3 regions of the Sphingomonas sp. Leaf30 genome follow, and region 2 is predicted to be linked to each of the others. Evidence: riboswitches for the same ligand, from Rfam matches in the RefSeq annotation. Region 2 holds a riboswitch; each other region holds the start of a gene.

Evidence for each region. Region 2 has a riboswitch for cobalamin ahead of ASE89_RS12705 (TonB-dependent receptor). Riboswitches for the same ligand answer to the same signal wherever they lie in the genome.
Region 1: another riboswitch for cobalamin. It lies ahead of ASE89_RS08215 (DUF1636 domain-containing protein); the one in region 2 lies ahead of ASE89_RS12705 (TonB-dependent receptor).
Region 3: another riboswitch for cobalamin. It lies ahead of ASE89_RS08240 (TonB-dependent receptor plug domain-containing protein); the one in region 2 lies ahead of ASE89_RS12705 (TonB-dependent receptor).

Annotation. Positions count from the first base shown of each region.
Region 1 is NZ_LMKZ01000002.1:322,975-328,911, forward strand. It holds gene ASE89_RS08195 (cobyric acid synthase) at 1-849, shown strand, start outside; gene cobS (adenosylcobinamide-GDP ribazoletransferase) at 817-1,533, opposite strand; gene ASE89_RS08205 (histidine phosphatase family protein) at 1,530-2,108, opposite strand; gene cobT (nicotinate-nucleotide--dimethylbenzimidazole phosphoribosyltransferase) at 2,105-3,118, opposite strand; gene ASE89_RS08215 (DUF1636 domain-containing protein) at 3,115-3,531, opposite strand; cobalamin riboswitch at 3,629-3,815, opposite strand; gene ASE89_RS08220 (ABC transporter ATP-binding protein) at 3,837-4,622, opposite strand; gene ASE89_RS08225 (FecCD family ABC transporter permease) at 4,616-5,611, opposite strand; gene ASE89_RS08230 (ABC transporter substrate-binding protein) at 5,679-5,937, shown strand, end outside.
Region 2 is NZ_LMKZ01000016.1:195,329-201,265, reverse strand. It holds gene ASE89_RS12715 (DUF1852 domain-containing protein) at 1-279, shown strand, start outside; gene ASE89_RS12710 (methionine synthase) at 307-1,335, shown strand; gene ASE89_RS12705 (TonB-dependent receptor) at 1,398-3,437, opposite strand; cobalamin riboswitch at 3,607-3,843, opposite strand; gene ASE89_RS12700 (hypothetical protein) at 4,225-4,530, opposite strand; gene ASE89_RS12695 (hypothetical protein) at 4,597-4,833, shown strand; gene ASE89_RS12690 (conjugal transfer protein TraG N-terminal domain-containing protein) at 4,838-5,937, opposite strand, start outside.
Region 3 is NZ_LMKZ01000002.1:329,488-335,424, reverse strand. It holds gene ASE89_RS08255 (acetyl/propionyl/methylcrotonyl-CoA carboxylase subunit alpha) at 1-1,623, shown strand, start outside; gene ASE89_RS08250 (MaoC family dehydratase) at 1,623-2,075, shown strand; gene ASE89_RS08245 (HpcH/HpaI aldolase/citrate lyase family protein) at 2,072-2,896, shown strand; cobalamin riboswitch at 2,955-3,187, shown strand; gene ASE89_RS08240 (TonB-dependent receptor plug domain-containing protein) at 3,370-5,328, shown strand; gene cobO (cob(I)yrinic acid a,c-diamide adenosyltransferase) at 5,328-5,927, shown strand; gene ASE89_RS08230 (ABC transporter substrate-binding protein) at 5,924-5,937, opposite strand, start outside.

The DNA of each region.
Region 1 (5,937 bases), on a different contig from region 2:
TCGGGCTGGCGCGGCTATGGCGTCATCCCCTGGCTGCCCGAGGCCGCCCGCCTGCCGAGCGAGGATGCGGTCATCCTCGAACGCGGGACCGGTCACGGCCGGCAGGACGGCCAGGTCGTCATCGCCTGTCCGATCACCCCGCGCATCGCCAATTTCGACGATCTCGATCCGCTGCGGCTCGACCCCGGCGTCACGTTGGTCATGGTCGCGCCCGGCGAACCGATCCCCGACGCCGACATGATCATCCTCGCCGGCTCCAAGGCGACGATCCCCGACCTCGCCTTTCTCCGCGCGCAGGGCTGGGACATCGACATCCACGCGCATCGCCGTCGCGGCCGCCCGGTGCTCGGGCTGTGCGGCGGCTATCAGATGCTCGGCCGCAGCATCGCCGATCCGGACGGGCTGGAGGGTCCCGCCGGTATCGCCCCCGGGCTCGGCCTGCTCGACGTGGCGACGATCCTGTCCCCCGCCAAGACGCTCGAGCGCGTCGCCGGCACCGCGATCGGCGCACGGTTCGACGGCTATGAAATCCATATCGGCGAAACCACCGGCCCCGACACCGTGCGCGCGGTGACGACCCGCGACGATGGCCGCCGCGACGGCGCGGTCAGTCCCGACGGGCTCGTCTCCGGCAGCTATGTCCACGGCCTGCTCGGCCTCGCGGATCAGCGCCGCGCCTGGCTCAGCCGGCTCGGGGTCGATGCGGTAGGGCCCGACCATTCGGCGTCGATCGACGCCGCGCTCGATGCGATTGCCGAAACGCTCGAACGCCATCTCGATATCGACGCGCTGATCGCAGTGTCGCAGCTCGCCGGCTCAGACGCGGCCGGCAATGGCGAGCGCGACTAGCATCCCGGTCTCGACGAATTCGATCCCCGCACCGTGACAATCCCCCGACACGCCGCCGACCCGCCGGATCAGCCACCAGCCGAATACAGCGATCAGTGCAGGGGCCCCTGCAACGGCATGCACAGGCACCCCTAAACACCCTGTTACGCACCCCCAAAAGACCAGATCGTGCACCCTGATCTTCCCTGCCACCATCCCTCCCAGCCCGCCCTCCCGCAGCAGCGGCACGCACCGCGCCCAGCATAACGGGCCGATCCGCGCGAGCATCGGGACGACGATCACGACCGCCCATCCCTGCGCGGAGACGGCGTGCAATAAGACAAGCTTTGCAATGAGTTGCAAGGCGATCGTTACAACGCCGAAGCTGCCGATATGCGGATCCGCCATTACCGCGATCAGCCGGTCGCGATTGCCGTGCGCGGCACCCAGCCCGTCCGCCAGATCTGCCAGCCCATCCAGGTGCAAAGCCCCTGTAATCGCTACCCAAATTGTCAGCGCGGCGAGCGCACCCGTCCACGGATCGATCAGCGCGCCGACCCACCCCGCCGCCGCGACGACCATCCCGATGCCTGCCCCGACGACCGGGTACCACCGGATTGCGGCGGCAAAATCCTCAGCGTCCGCAGCGACTTGCGGCATCGGCACGCGCGTCAGGAAGCCGAAGGCGACGATCAGCCGCTTCACGAAACCGGATCCGTCTGCAGCGCCACGATCTGCGCCGTCCGGTCCGGCCAGATCCGTAGCGTAACCAGCGCCGCATAGGGCAAATCGAACGCCCAGAGCTCGCGCAACCCGAACCCGCACAGCGATTTCAGCGCCGCACGGATCGCCCCGCCATGTGTCACGATCAATGAGGTTTCAGGCTTAAGGTCCTCAATCGCATCCGTAATTCTAGCGATCAGATCACTCCACCGCTCGCCACCCGGTGGCGGTGCACCATCCGGATCGTCCCAGAACCGCTGCAACGCCGCAGCGTCGATCTCCGCCGCAGCCAGCCCGTCCCAATCCCCGAAATCCAGCTCCCGCCACCGCGCATCAGTCGCTGGAGCCAGCCCCCGCTCCCGCCCGATCGCATCCGCAACAGCCTGCGATCGCATGAGATCAGAACAGACGATCTTCTTGAAATTCAGCGGTTTTACCCGAGCCATACAGGCCGCCAGACCCTCCGCCGTGACCGGACTATCAGTCCGCCCCAGCATCCGCCCGGTTAGTTCAGGCGAACCATGCCGCAACAGGTGGAGCAGGAACGCCCCACTCACGCCACCGACACCCCCGCCTCGGCAAACGTCGCCATCCCGTTATGCGCCGCCAGCGCCGACCGGATCACTCCCACCGCAACCGCCGCCCCGCTTCCCTCCCCCAATCGCATCCCAAGTCTCAGTAAAGGCTCGAGATTCAGCGCGCCGAGCAGTCGCTCATGCCCCGGCTCGGCCGAACAATGCCCGGCAATGCAATGCTCGGTGATGCCAGGATACGCCGCCGCAATCGGCGCGATCGCCGCCGACGAGATGAATCCGTCGAGCACCACCGGCACCCCCGCCAGCCGCGCCGCCACCACCGCGCCAGCGATCGCGACGATTTCACGCCCCCCCACCCGCCGCAACGTCTCGAACGGCGTCCGCGGGAAATCAGCATGCCGCCCGATCCCCGCCTCGACCACCGCGGTTTTCCGCGCGATTCCCGCCACATCGACCCCCGTCCCCGGCCCAACCCAGTCAGCGGCGGTTCCGCCGTAACTGCGCAGACACAGCGCTGCGGCCGACGTAGAATTCCCGATTCCCATCTCCCCCACAACAAGCATGTCGAGCCCCGGCACGACGACGTCCGCACCGATGTTAAGTGCGGCGAGACAAGCGGCTTCGTCCATCGCCGGTGCTATCGTGAAATCCGCCGTGGGGGTTTCCAGATCGATGTCGGCGATGATCAGCTCGAGCCCGACGGCATCCGCCAGCGCATTGATCGCCGCACCCCCATGGCGGAAATTCTCGACCATCTGTGCGGTTACGGAGACCGGAAAGGCGCTGACCCCGTGCACCGCAACGCCGTGATTTCCGGCGAAAATCGCCGCCCTCGCGCGCTCGAACCGCGGCCGCTCGCGCCCCTGCCAGCCCGCCATGAAGACTGCGAGGTCCTCAAGTCGACCAAGCGATCCGGGTGGCTTGGTCAACTGTGTTTGCCGCCGCGATGCCGCCCCTCGCGCGGCTTCGTCCGCCGCAGGAAGGGCCTCCAGCGCCGCCTCGAACGCTGCGACCGTGGGGAACAGCGTCACTGCGCGACATAGCCCGCGGGGGGCGTCCGGGTGATGAAATGCCCCTTGATCCCGGCCGGCCACTGCCGAAACGGCACCTGCCCCTCCGCACTCTCCGCATGCAGCACGGCGTAATCGAGGATCGCCCGCGCCGCTTCCTCATCCGGCGTGAAGCGCCCCAGCACATAGCCGATCTTCTCGGGCCCGCGGACGTGGATGGTGCAGAAGTCCTGGCAGGCGAACAGGCACGGCATCGCCTGGACCGCAATCCCGGCATAGCGCGGATCGCTTGCCTGGACCGCCTGCAACGCCGCGACGAGTCTCGCACCGCCGCGCATGCCCTCGGCATCGTCCTTCGCATCGGTGGACGCGCGGCAGGTGCTGCAGGCGACGACGGCCGCACCGTCTTCGGCGGGAACCAGTAGATTTGGCATTGAAACCCCATGACATACGCGCCCGCGGCACAGGCCGCAGGCTGGTTATGTCGTCGCGCGGGTTTACCCCCGTCCGCTCGGCGCACCCTGGCCGGACGAAAGACGACTGCGACGGGCAGGTCTCCTGGCTCACGGGTCACAGCCCTTCGCGCCGCCTTCTCGGGACCGGGATCCCAATGGCATGATGGCACGATGGCTCGCCGCTTACAGTTGCAGGGGCAGCCGGGGTTCTCCCGTTCCCTTTTCATCCCCGTCGCCGGGGAACCTGTCGCGGTCAGAGGGATAGGCCGGGCGAGCGGCCCGGGTCAATCGCCCTGCGAGCTGTCACGCGTCAGCGGTACCACGACCGGTACGCCCTCGATCGATCCGAACCACGCCCGAACACCATAGGTCTCACGCAGCCGAGCCGGCGTCAGCACTGCCGAAGGCGCGCCGTCGGCGACGAGCCGTCCCGAGTCGAGCACGAGGATGCGATCACAATAGCGTGCGGCCAGCCCCAGATCATGCAGCACGGCGATCACCAGGACACCCCGCGCGGCCTGCGCCCGCAGGATCTCCATGACTGCGATCTGATGCGCGGGATCTAGCGACGCGAGCGGCTCGTCGACGATCAGCGCCGGCGCCTCCACCGCGAGCGCCCTTGCCAGCAGGACGCGGGCCCGCTCACCCCCCGAAATCTCGGTCGCGACACGCGCGGCAAGCGAGGTTACGTCCGCCGCCGCCATCGCACGGGCAATCGCGGCATGGTCGTCCCGTGAGATGCGGGACAGCGGTGCGAGATGGGGCAACCGGCCCAGCGCGACGAGACGTTCGACGCTCAGCGGCCAATGAAGACTTTGACCCTGCGGCAGATACGCGACCGTCCGCGCGATCTCACGTCGCGAGCGCTCCGCCAGCGGAACCCCGTCGAGCAGGATATCTCCAGTAGCGGGAACCAGCCCGAGAAGCGCCTGGACCAGCGTCGATTTGCCCGCCCCATTGGGGCCGACGATCCCGATGAGCGCGCCGCCCTCTGCCGAGAAACTGACATCGTCGACCACGACCCGCCCTGCACGGCGGACGCTGAGGCGGTCCGCGGAGAGGGCTACCATAGCCGCCGCTCGCGCATGAGGTGCACGAGGAACACCGGCACGCCGAGAAACGCAGTAACGACCCCCAGCTTGAGTTCGTTCGACGTCGGGATCACGCGTACCAGCACGTCCGCAAAGGTCAGCAATGCAGCACCGCCCAATGCGGAGGGGAGCAGAATCGTCGATGGCGAACGATCGGTCATCGGCCGGACGAGATGCGGAACGATCAGGCCGATGAACCCGATCGCGCCCGATACCGCGACCGCCCCGCCAACCCCGATCGCCACCCCGACCAGCATCCGCATGCGCGTCCGACGCAGATCGACGCCGAGCGCGCGCGCACCGTCTTCGCCAAGCGTCAGCGCGTCGAGCGCATGGCCGTCCCAGCCGACCAGCACCATGCCGAGTGCGATACAGGGCAGTGCCAGCGCGACATGGCTGAACGACCGGTCTTCGAGCGACCCGAGCAACCAGGTCATGATCTCCATCGCTGCAAACGGGTTGGGGGACAGGTTCAGCGCCAGACTGACCCCCGCGACGGCCAGCGTTCCAACCGCAATCCCCGCGAGGATCAGTGACAAGGCGCTTTGCGACCCGGCCGCCAGCACGAACAGCAACCCCAGCGCCGCGAACGCCCCGGCGATCGCCACGATCGGCAGCATCGCCGGATGTAGCTCCGCCAGCCCGAAATACAGCGCGATCACCGCGCCCAGCGATGCCCCGTTCGACGCGCCCAGCACCGATGGCTCGGCCAGCGGATTGCGCAGGAACCCCTGCAGCGCCGCACCAGAAAGCCCCAGCATCGCGCCGACCGCCAGCCCGAGGATCGCGCGCGGCAGACGGAGTTCGAACAGGATCGCGCGTTCGATCGGATCGCCCTGCCCGCTGAGCGCCCGCACGACATGCGCCAGCGGGATCGCCGCGCTACCCACCGCGACCGACGCGGCGCCGGCCAGCAGCGCAAGCAGCGCTAGGCCACCGACCAATCGCGCACGCGTCACGCGTTCCATAGTGCCAGATCCCACCGCATCGATTTCCGCCTAGCGCATAAGCGGCCGCTGCGGCAGGGTTTTGCGCATGCGCGGCCGCCGTCTCCTGACCATCCTGATGATCGCTGCCGCCAGCGCACCTGCTCCGGCGGCAGCGCCTCGACCGCCGGCGCGTATCGTTTCGCTCAACCTATGCGCTGACCAGTATCTTCTGGCGCTGGCCGACCCCGCGCAGATCGTCGCGCTCACCCGGTTCGCGCGCGATCCGAACATGTCCGCAGCCTCCAACGCCGCGCGTACCATGCCAGTCAGCCGTGGCAGCGCCGAAGACGTGCTGGTGCTCCGCC
Region 2 (5,937 bases):
CTGGTCAGCGACTACACCAACCTCGAACTTGCCAGCACCATCGCAACGATGGAGACGTTCCAGAAAATCTATCGTCCTGAAATCTACAATGCGAACTCGGTCGCGGCGGAGCATTATCAGCCGAGCCTGAAGTATCAGGACTATTCCCTGACTCGCATCGTCTACGATCGCGAGGAACGTGGTTGCCTCGCTGTCGAGCAGGGCAAATTCGCCGAAGAGCATTTCATCAAGCCGCACAGTGCCGCGCTTCGGCGCTGGTCCGCGACCTGCGGCCTCTGATCCCCACGACACGAAGGTATTTGCATCATGACGACATTGTTGCCGACGACGACCGCGGGTAGCCTGCCCAAGCCTTCCTGGCTCGCCCAGCCCGAGACCTTGTGGTCGCCCTGGAAGCTGGAGGGCGACGAGCTGGTCGCTGGCAAGCAGGACGCGCTCCGCCTCGCGGTCGAGGACCAACGGCAGGCGGGTATCGACATCCTCGGTGACGGCGAGCAGACCCGCCAGCACTTCGTCACGACCTTCATCGAGCATCTCGACGGTGTCGATTTCGAGAAGCGCGAGACGGTGCGCATCCGCAACCGCTACGACGCCAGCGTGCCGACGGTCGTCGGCGCCGTATCGCGCCCGAAATCGGTCTTCGTCGACGACGCCCGTTTCCTGCGCGCGCAGACCGATCAGCTGATCAAGTGGACGCTGCCGGGGCCGATGACGATGATCGACACCCTCTACGACGCGCATTACCGGAGTCGCGAGAAACTGGCATGGGAGTTTGCCCGCATCCTCAACGAGGAAGCCCGCGAGCTGCAAGCGGTCGGCGTCGACATCATCCAGTTCGACGAACCCGCCTTCAACGTGTTTTTCAACGAGGCGAACGACTGGGGCATCGCTGCCCTGGAGCGCGCGGCCGAAGGGATGACGGCTGAGACCGCCGTCCACATCTGCTATGGCTATGGCATCAAGGCTAACACCGACTGGAAGAAGACGCTCGGCTCCGAATGGCGCCAGTACGAGGAAACCTTCCCCAACCTGCAAAGGTCGAAGATCGATATCATCTCGCTCGAATGCCAGAACTCGCGCGTGCCGATGGACCTGATCGAGCTGGTCCGCGGCAAGAAGGTGATGGTCGGCGCGATAGACGTCGCGACCGACACGATCGAGACGCCGGAGCAGGTTGCCGAAACACTGCGCAATGCGCTGCGCTTCGTCGATGCCGACAAGCTCTTGCCCGCCACCAACTGCGGGATGGCGCCGCTGTCGCGCGACGTCGCTCGGGGCAAGCTCCAGGCGCTGAGTGCCGGCGCGGAAATTGTGCGGCGAGAGATACTCGGCTGATCACGGCGGTGTTGGATCGCCAGCGCGGAACGGGTCCCAGGCTGGCGATGCCCTCGGCCAGGTCAGAAATTGACCCTGGTACCCAGACGCAAGGTTCGTGGTTCGACCACACGACTCAACCGGCCATCCGTTGGCCCTGAGGCGTCGAACGAAGGAATGTAGGACTCGTAGAAATAAGCGATGTCCTTGTCGCGGCTGTCGAGGATGTTGAGCACCTCGCCGTACACCTCGAACCGCCCGATCTTGCGGGCCGCGCGGACGTTGACGACCGTGCTTCCTGTATCTCGGACGCTGTTGTCTTCGATCAGCGGATAAGGCCCGAGGTGACGAACGCGAACGCTTGCCTCCCACGGATCGAGCACCAGCGCGATCCCGGCGGATGCGGCGTTCTCGAAGGCGTTTGGAATGCGGTCGCCATTGTCGTAGCGCGATCGGCTTGCCGTATAGTTGCCGTCGATCGCAAGCCACGGCCTGGGCCGCCAGAACGCCACAAGTTCATAGCCACGACGCTCGCTGGCACCGGTCGGTTCGACCGCGTTAGAATCTCCGACGAAGCGCAGTTCGCTGTCGACGTCGAGCCACCAATAGGTCGCGGTCAGCGTAATGCCGGGTAACTGCCACCGGGCGCCGACTTCACGGCCGTTGCCGCGCACCAGCACTGGCACAGGCGTTTCGACGTTTACCGAGCCGCGGACGTCGTTGGAGTGGAATCCACGTCCCCAGTTGCCGTAGAACTCCAGCCGGTCGGTCGGCGAGTACGCGATCGATGCCTTGGGCGACAGGATCGTGTCGTCGCCGCTGCCTTCGCCAGCCAACACGGCCGCCTGATCCCGCGCGCGAACGACGTAGTGATAATAGTCCCCACGAACCCCGCCAATCAGGCGGAGACCCGTAACGGGCGTCCACGTCGCTTCGCCATACAGTGCTGCCGACGCTTCCTCGACATGGTAGCGGCCGAGCGACGACAGGAACGATCGCGCGCTGGTGCGATACACACCGACGCTGCCGATATGGTCGTAGCGCTCTTCGGTACCGAGCGAGACGGCAAGGGTCGGCGCGAGCGTCCAACGCTTTTCGCCCCTCGCACCGACGATCCAGCGTTTGTCGAACTGGCGGATCTGCGCGCTGGTCCCGTCCGGATCGGTGTAGGTCGGGTTCGAATACATCGACCAGTCGTAGAACTGACCATACACATTGGCGTGCCAGTCGGGCTGGCGCACCGCGACGTTGCCGACGAGCCGTGTCGTTTCGCCGCGTGCCGTCGGATCGGGTGAACAGAACACGTCCTTGCAGAGCGCGGTACCGATGATGCGCTCGGGAATCTGTTCGGTCGGACGCCAAGTCGCGCGGTAGGCGTTGAGCGAGGCTTCGATCTGGCCCGCACCAGCTGGAGCGGTATATTTCGCGAAGCCAGATGCGTGTCGCAGATGCTCGGGCTCCTCCCATGGTCCGTCATAGACCTTGGTCTGCGCGACGAGCGTCAGCTTCCCCGCGCCAATCCCATCAATCGTCCCGCCCGCTGCGATCCGACCATAGCCATAAGAGCCGCCCTCGACCGAAAGCCACGGCCGAGCAAAGCTGTCGATCGTGGTCATGTAGGCGGCCCCCGCCAGCGCGAAGTCGCCGCCATCGGCACGGTATGGCCCTTTGCGAAAATCCTCGCGTGCGACGATCTCCGGGATCAGTCCGTTGAGATCGAGATAGCCCTGGCCATGACCGTGGGTGCGCAGGTTCATTTGCACCCCGTCGATATAGGTCGTGAAGTCCGAACCGTGATCTAGATTGAAGCCACGCAGGAAGTACTGATTAGCCTTGCCACTCCCCGAGTGCTGCGCAGCGACCATGCCGGGGATTGCCTCCAGCAGTTCGGCGACACGTAGCAGCGGGCGAACCAGCAAGTCGGCACCGGCGACGGTGCCCTCACTCGCTGCATGCGCAACACCAATCTTTGCTTCGCCGCGGCCGAACACGACGATATCGTTCGGTGCCTGTGACGGCACAGCCTCGGTGTCTTGCACCTGAGCCCATGCGGGTGTGGTGCTACATACCGAGGCGATAGCCACGCATTCGAGCCATTTTGCTCGTAATCTCATATTCTTCATGTCCGTCCCCCGTGCGCCAAGCGACTTCGGACGGGGGCGTCCGCTGTGAACGGTCGGCGCGCGTCGGCAGGCGGACGCAAGCGCCCGCGACACGAACCGATGCGACCCCCGCCGCTCGTTCGTCGCTCAGACGGAAGAACCGTGCCCCGACCATCCCCTGGACCAAAGCAAGAGCGACCAGACGCTGGCAGGTCTCCTGGCTCACGGGTCGTCGCTCGACTTACGGCCTTCCCGGATCTCGGCCGTTACGGCGTTGGTCCAGTGGCTGCACCCTCCAAAAGAGGACGCGATGTACGTCTCGCTCGCCGCTTACAGTTGCAGGGACAGCCTCGGCTTCGGGAGAGTATCTCCCACACCGTGTTCCCTATTAAGTCCCTCTCGGGACACCAGCGCGATCACTGCCCAGCGAGATATTCATCCAGCTAGACGAGAAGCGCGTACCCGTGGCACCGTCAATCTGCAAGATCGCTCAGAGCTGCCCTATCGCAGTGCGATCGGCATTGCCGGACAACCACCCCCCACTACGTCCTAAAATGCCAATCAAACGGGATATCGAGACACTGGATAAATTCTCAGTTCACGATCCCAATCGGGACGGTCGGGGAGCTTAGCGTACGATTCCGAACATCCTCTAGCCGGTCCCCACCTACGGGCGACCGGAATGTTTTGACGGAATCACCTGACGGCGCACCGACACGCGCGTGGACGGCACAGCGTATTCCCTGCGCAGCAAGCGCGTTTGCTGTCCCCAGGGCGGTGCTATCACCGATGATGAGGCACAAAGGGATCATTCGAGCGGGATCGCGATCAGCACGATCGCAAGCGACATAACGAACAGCGAACGCCAGATGGCAATTTGACCGAAGATGTGGAGGACCAGGCCCATCCACGAATAGCGCCGGCGGAGGAGGACCGCGCTTCCGACCGCAACAAAGAATGCGATCGTCGTCGGCATAGAGACTGAAGGCGAACGAGATAGCGAGGCCTCGGCGATGGGCATGAGCCCAATGGCCATAACCAGTAGCCAGGAGAAATCGAAAATAAGGGTTCCGGGAAGGTCACCAAGCGATGGCGGGCGGTGCTGAGTCGACACAAAGTGTCTCCTGTAGTGCATTGCTACCTGTGTCATTTCGCACTAGCTTTCAGGGCGAGGTGCGCCATGAAAATAGATCCCCTGCAGCCGATCTTGTACGACAATGATACTAACCCGGGCGTTGGCGCGGGCTGGTGGCAGGCGAACCCTTTTGCCGCGAGTTTGCGAGAGTTCGACGACGAGCAACAGGATTTCCGAAACGGAACCTCGATCAAGCCCAAGACCGTCTTTCTCCTCCAAGGAGCAGTCGTAGCGGTAGTTGGTGGGTTCATCGCAGCCGGTTGGTTCGGACTGCTGCTGTAGCCCCTCACGGCTTTGGTGCTCCCTTGGGGGCTTGTGCAAAGTCTGCTTCGGCAACGCCTCTCAGTCTGCGCTGGTCGGCCTGCACCTCTCTGGCACCTGCTGCGATCAGCGCCTGTTCCCCGGATGTGTCTGGACGACCGGCCGAAACAGCGTGTGCTTTGCCAACCCCCGAACCACCCGAGTAGAGCGCCTCTACAGAGGCTTCCGAAGCGACGGCGGGCAACTTCATGTTGGCCAAGGCAGGGTCGCTTAGCGCTGCTTGAATGTCGCGTTCGATGACATCGGAACGCTGCGATGCCCAGCGACCGATAGCCATGTTGCGAGCATTCTCTCGCGTACCATCGAGATTGGTTTCCCAAAGACCTGGGAGCATGTTCCCGCCGGGCGTGTTGGCATTTTCCTTGTCATACCACCGAGCCAAATCCTGTCGGAGATCCTGCGACAGGTTGAAGCCGCTGTTTTCGGCGTAGCTGGCGTGCTGTTCCAACGACCGTGAAAGCTCTCGGTAATGCCGGGCCTGCTCGTTGTAAGACTGAATTTTGCTTTGAGACTCCTCGATCGCGCGCGTGCGGGATTCGCTTTGCTCGGAGCGTCGCGACATATCCTCCTGATAGAAAGTCCCGTTCTGAGTAGTGGTTCCGCTGCCGACGGAATGATCCGCGCTCAGACCGCCAGTAACAGCGGCCGACTTGTCATGACTGCGCTGCGACGTGTCTTGCTGACCAGTCGTGTCGGTGTTGGTCCATGTCCGGTTATAGCCGAGGCTACCGTCGATCCTTCCGCCAACGCCGGCACCCGTTTTACCTGCACCAACACCAGCATTGGCGTTCGCGCTGACACCGACGCTACCACCGATAACCTTCTGACCGGCATCGGCCGATGTTTTACCTGCCGAGAACTGCTCAGACGTGCCGCTTCCGCTTTGCTCGCGTAGTTCGATCCCGCCTCGTTGTTGGACAGTGCGCCGATCCGAATCTTCGACCGAACTACCCCCCCGAGACCCGGAACTGGCACCGAAGGCAGTCGAGTTGGTATTCGACCACGTATGCCCGTTCCGTAAAGCTTCCATGTGCTGAGTTTCGTTACGACTAGCTTGCTCAAACC
Region 3 (5,937 bases), on a different contig from region 2:
GCCACCGGCGCTGAGGCTATTCATCCGGGGTACGGGTTCCTGTCCGAGAATGCGGACTTCGCGCAGGCCGTGCTCGAAGCAGGGATCCTGTGGGTTGGCCCCGATCCCGACAGCATCCGCGCGATGGGGTTGAAGGATGCCGCGAAGCAGCGGATGATGGCGGCCGCGGTCCCAGTGACACCGGGCTATCTGGGGGAAGACCAGTCGCCCGATCGGCTCCAGCGCGAGGCGGATGCCATCGGCTACCCGGTCCTGATCAAGGCCGTTGCGGGCGGCGGCGGCAAGGGTATGCGCCGCGTCGATGCGTCCGCCGACTTTGTCGACGCGCTCGCTTCGTGCCAGCGTGAGGCCTCTGCGTCGTTCGGCAATACCGACGTGCTGATCGAGAAATATATCCTGTCGCCGCGGCATATCGAGGTGCAGGTGTTCGGCGACCGTCAGGGCAACGTCGTCCATTTGTTCGAACGTGACTGTTCGTTGCAGCGCCGGCATCAGAAGGTGATCGAGGAGGCCCCGGCCCCCGGCATGGATGATGCGACACGCGCGGCGATCTGCGCGGCGGCGGTGCGCGCTGCGCAGGCCGTGAACTATGTCGGCGCGGGTACGATCGAGTTCATCGCCGATGCGAGCGAAGGCCTGCGCGCCGATCGGATCTGGTTCATGGAAATGAACACCCGGTTGCAGGTCGAGCATCCCGTCACCGAGGAAATCACCGGACAAGACCTTGTCGAGTGGCAGCTGCGGATTGCCAGCGGCGAGGCGTTGCCGCTGCAGCAGCATGATCTTGCGATCCGCGGCTGGGCGATCGAGGCGCGGCTCTATGCGGAGGATCCCGCCAAGGGGTTCCTGCCGTCGATCGGCCGGCTCGAGGCGTTCGATCTGGGTGATGCGACGCGGGTCGATACGGGTGTCGAACAGGGGGCGGACATCTCGCCCTATTACGACCCGATGATCGCCAAGGTGATTGCCTGGGGCGACACGCGTGAAGCCGCGCGCGAGACGTTGGCGGAGGCGCTGGACAAGGCGGTCGTCTGGCCGGTCCGGTCGAATGCGGGGTTTCTCGTCCAGGCACTCGATCACCCGGATTTCGTCGCCGCAACGCTAGATACCGGGCTGATTGCGCGCGAGGGGGCGGCGCTGATGCCCCCGGCGCAGCCCAGCGAGGAAGCGCTGATCGAGGCCGCGCGCACGCTCGTACGCGTCGAACCGATGGCGGGCTTTCGCCTCAACGCGGTACCTTTGAAGACGGCGCGGTTCCTGCTCAACGACGACGTCGTGACGATCGATCTCGACGGTCGCGGCGTCCATGAACCAGTCGATGCCGCCCTCGTTTCCGATGCCGGGCAGACCTGGCAGTTGCGGCCCTGGCGTGCGTCTGGCGCGGCGATGGGGGCGGCAGCGGATGGCGCGATCTTGTCACCGATGCCGGGACGGATCATCGCGGTCGACGTGGCTATCGGGGACCATGTCGCAAAGGGGCAGAAGCTCGTGACGCTGGAGGCGATGAAGATGGAGCATTCGCTCATCTCGCCGTTCGACGGGACGGTTGCCGAACTGACCGCGATCGAAGGCGGGCAGGTGAGCGATGGCATGGTGCTCGCGCGTATCGAGAAGGATGACTGATGGCCGGCCGCTATTTCGACCAATGGACGGTCGGCGACCGGATCGTCCATGAGATCCGCCGCACCGTCACGGAGACGGACAACCTCCTGTTCTCGACGATGACGCACAACCCGCAGCCGCTGCACCTCGATGCCGAAGCGGCGAAGGCGAGCGAATTCGGCCAGATCCTCGTCAACGGCACCTTCACCTTCGCGCTGATGGTCGGCCTGTCGGTTGGCGACACGACGCTCGGGACGCTCGTCGCCAATCTCGGTTACGACAAGCTCGTGCATCCAAAACCCGTCTTCATCGGCGACACGATGCGCGCCGAGACCGAGGTCGCCGAGCTTAAGCCCAGCCGGTCACGCCCGAACGCCGGGATCGTCACATTCATGCACCAGCTGATCAACCAGCGTGACGAGATCGTCTGTCAGTGCCTCCGCTCGGCACTGCTGCTGCGGACGCCGGCATGAGGTTGCGCTCGCTGCTGTTCGTGCCCGCAGACCGGCCCGAGCGTTTTGCGAAGGCCGCAGCGAGCGGGGCCGATGCCATCATCCTCGATCTGGAGGATTCGGTCGCGCTCACCCGCAAGGCCGTTGCCCGCGAGGCGGTCCGGGCCGCGTTGCAGGACCACACCGACGTCGTGCGGATGGTCCGGATCAATCCCGTCGACTCGGGGTGGCTGGACGACGATCTCGCTGCCGCGAGGGGCGCCGATGCGATCATGCTGCCCAAGGCGACAGGACCCGCGACCGTCCTCGCGTTGGTCGAGGCTTATGGCGATGACTGTCCGCCGATCCTGCCGATCGCGACCGAAGTGCCCGCCGCGATCTTCACACTGGGCGAATATGCGCGGGTCAACGACCGGTTATGCGGCCTGACCTGGGGCGCCGAAGACCTGCCCGCGGCGATCGGCGCGGCGACCAGTCGGGAGGACGACGGATCCTATACCGAACCCTATAAGCTCGTACGATCGCTGCTGCTGTTCGGCGCACATGCGGCGGACGTCGCGGCGATCGAGACGGTCTATCCCGCAATCGCGGACATTGACGGGCTGGCAGCCTATGCCGCGCGCGGCAGCCGGGACGGCTTTACCGGCATGATGGCGATTCATCCGTCGCAGGTCGCCACGATCAACGCCGCGTTCACGCCGGATGCGGCGACCGTTGCACATGCGCACGCCGTCGTCGCTGCGTTTGCGGCGGCTCCCGAGGCGGGCGCGCTGCAACTCGATGGGCGGATGATCGATGCGCCGCACTTACGTCAGGCGCGGGCGATCCTCGCGCGACTCTAGGCCCATTGGCGGCAGGAAATTTCTGCGCTACCGTCGCCCTGCGAAACCGGTGAAGGCCGGGGTCGCAGATCGCGTCGGTGCCCCTCGGGGCTTCAAAGGGAATGCGGTGCGGGAGGCGATCCTCCTCATGCCGCGGCTGTCCCTGCAACTGTAAGCGGTGAGTGCGGTGCGCATGTCCCTTCATCACGGGGGGACGACCACTAGGCCTGAGCGCAAGCGCAGGGCCCGGGAAGGTCGCGTACCGGGCGTCGACCCGTGAGCCAGGAGACCTGCCGGCGCTCGGTCGCTCTTGCCATGGTCCAGGGGATGACCGCGGCACGGTACTCCGTCTGAGCGACGAACCATGCGGCGGGGGCCGCATCGGTGCGCGTGGCTGGTGCGGTTCGGCGTACACCCCAAGCGTTGCGCCGGCTGTCCGTAGCATCGGACGGCAGGCCCCGGCCGGTCGCTCGTGACGCCGGGGGTATCGTTTCATGACCAGAATTTTCGTTTCGCTTGTGGCGCTCGCCACCGCCACGGCCTTTGCATCGCCGGCCGCGGCCGAGCCCGATCCGGTTACTGCGGCGACGGGCGAGGCGGCAGCGGGCGGCGCTGAGCTGGTGGTTACCGCATCGAGATCGGGCGACGCGGTTCCGGCCGATCAGATCGGTGCGTCGGTGACGGTGCTGGACGCCGCTATGCTTGACCAGCGCCAGACCCGGATCGTGTCCGACGTGTTGCGCGACGTCCCTGGACTGGCGATCAGCCGGACCGGCGCGGTCGGGGGGACGACGCAGGTCCGGATCCGTGGGTCGGAGGGCAATCACGTGCTGGTGCTGATCGACGGGATCGAAGTGTCCGATCCCTATCAGGGCGAATATGATTTCGGCACGCTGATTGCCGACGAGGCGGCACGGGTCGAGGTGCTGCGCGGGCAGCAATCGGCGCTGTACGGGTCCGACGCGATCGGCGGCGTCATCCAGTATCTCACGCTCAGCGGCGCGGAGGCCCCGGGCGTATCGCTGCGGGCCGAGGGGGGATCGTTCGGCACGTTTTCGGGAGGCGCCCGGGTCGCGGGCGTAGCGGGCAATCTCGATTACGCGCTGTCGAGCTCGACCTACCTCACCGACGGCACGCCGACCGCACGGGGCGGATCGCGCGACATCGGCGCGAAGAGCGTCGGCGCGACGGGCAAGCTCAGCTGGTCGCCGACCGACACGCTGAAGGTCACGGGCGTCGGGCGTTACAGCTATACCGATGCCGACAGCAACGACACTGCGTTGAGCGGCCCGCAGTTCGGCACGATCGTCGATACGCCAGGCGCGCGCAGCACGGTCGAGGCATATTACGGGCTCGTCCGGGCCGAGTTGGCGCTGGCGGATGGCCGCTGGACGAATGCGCTCAGCGGCCAGTTTGCCGATACGACACGCCGGGCGCTGGTCGACGATGCCTTGAGCTTTGGTAACAAGGGACGGCGGTACAAGGGATCGTTCGAAAGCGCGTTCCGGTTCGGGACCGATCGCATCCGGCATCGGCTGACTGCCGCGGTCGATGTCGAGCGCGAGGAGTTCCAGACGCTTAGCGCGGCTCCTTCGGAGTTCGTCTTTACGGGACGGCGGCATACCGACAATGTCGGGCTCGTTGGCCAGTATGACGTCGTCGTCGACGATGCGCTCGCAATCGGCGGATCGGTGCGGCGCGACGAGAATAACCGGTTCGATGACACCACCACCTATCGCGCGCAGGCGAGCTATCGCTTTGCGACCGGGACGCGGGTGCGTGGCGCCTACGGGACGGGCGTGAAGAATCCCGGCTATTTCGATCTCTTCGGTTATTCCGACGGTCGCTATATCGGCAATCCGAACCTCAAGCCGGAGAAGTCAAAGGGGTGGGAAGCCGGGGTCGAACAGGCTTTCGGGGGGGATCGTGCGACGATCGGCGCGACCTATTTCGACAGTCGGCTGACGAACGAGATCTTTACCACCTATCCTGCCCCCGACTTCGTCGCGACGCCCGGCAACCGCAATACGCGATCGACGCAGCATGGCGTCGAGGTGTTTGCCACAGCCCAGCCGATTCCGCAGCTGCGCTTCGACCTCGCCTATACCTATCTGAAGGCGCGCGAGGACGGGGGCGTGGAGATCCGGCGCCCCAGCCATATCGGCAGCATCAACATGACTGCGTTCAGTCGCGACGAGCGCGCCTCGGCAACGCTCGCCGTCCGGTATAATGGCCGGCAGCAGGACGATGCCTATACCGATCCGAGCTATGTCCCTGTCCGCGTCTCGCTCCAGGAATATGTCCTCGTCAACCTGAACGCGGCGTACAAGCTGACGTCCCGGCTATCGGTCTTCGGTCGGGTCGAAAACCTCTTCGACGAGCGGTACGAGGAGGTGCTCAGCTATGTCGGTCAGGGGCGCGGTGCCTATGCCGGCGTGAAGGCAGCATTCTGATGCGGAGCGAGGCGGAGCACACGGCGCGGATGGCCAAGAAGAAGGTCGTCCAGGACAAGATCGTCGCGGCCAAGACGATCGAAAAGGGCCTGCTCATGGTCCACACCGGGCCGGGCAAGGGCAAGACCACCGCGGCGCTTGGCATGGCGGTGCGGATGATGGGGCACGGGCGAAAGGTTGGGATCGTACAGTTCGTCAAGGGTGCGATGACGACCGGTGAGAAGGTCATCTTTGACGCCTTTCCCGATCTGGTCGAATTCAAGCCGATGGGCGAGGGCTTTACCTGGGATACGCAGGATCGGGCCCGCGATATCGCCGTGGCGCGCGAAGGGTGGGACGAGGTCCGCCGGATGATCCTCGACCCGAGCTATGCCATGGTCATCGCCGACGAGATCAACATCGTCCTGCGCTACGACTATCTGCCACTCGACGAGGTACTTGCGGGGTTCGCGGCACGACCGGCGATGACGCATGTCGTGGCGACGGGGCGCAACGCGCCCGATGCTTTGGTTGCCGCGGCGGATCTCGTCACCGAGATGGGGCTGGTCAAGCATCCGTTCCGGGGCGGGGTCAAGGCCCAGGCTGGCGTCGAGTTCTAAGGGTTGCGGC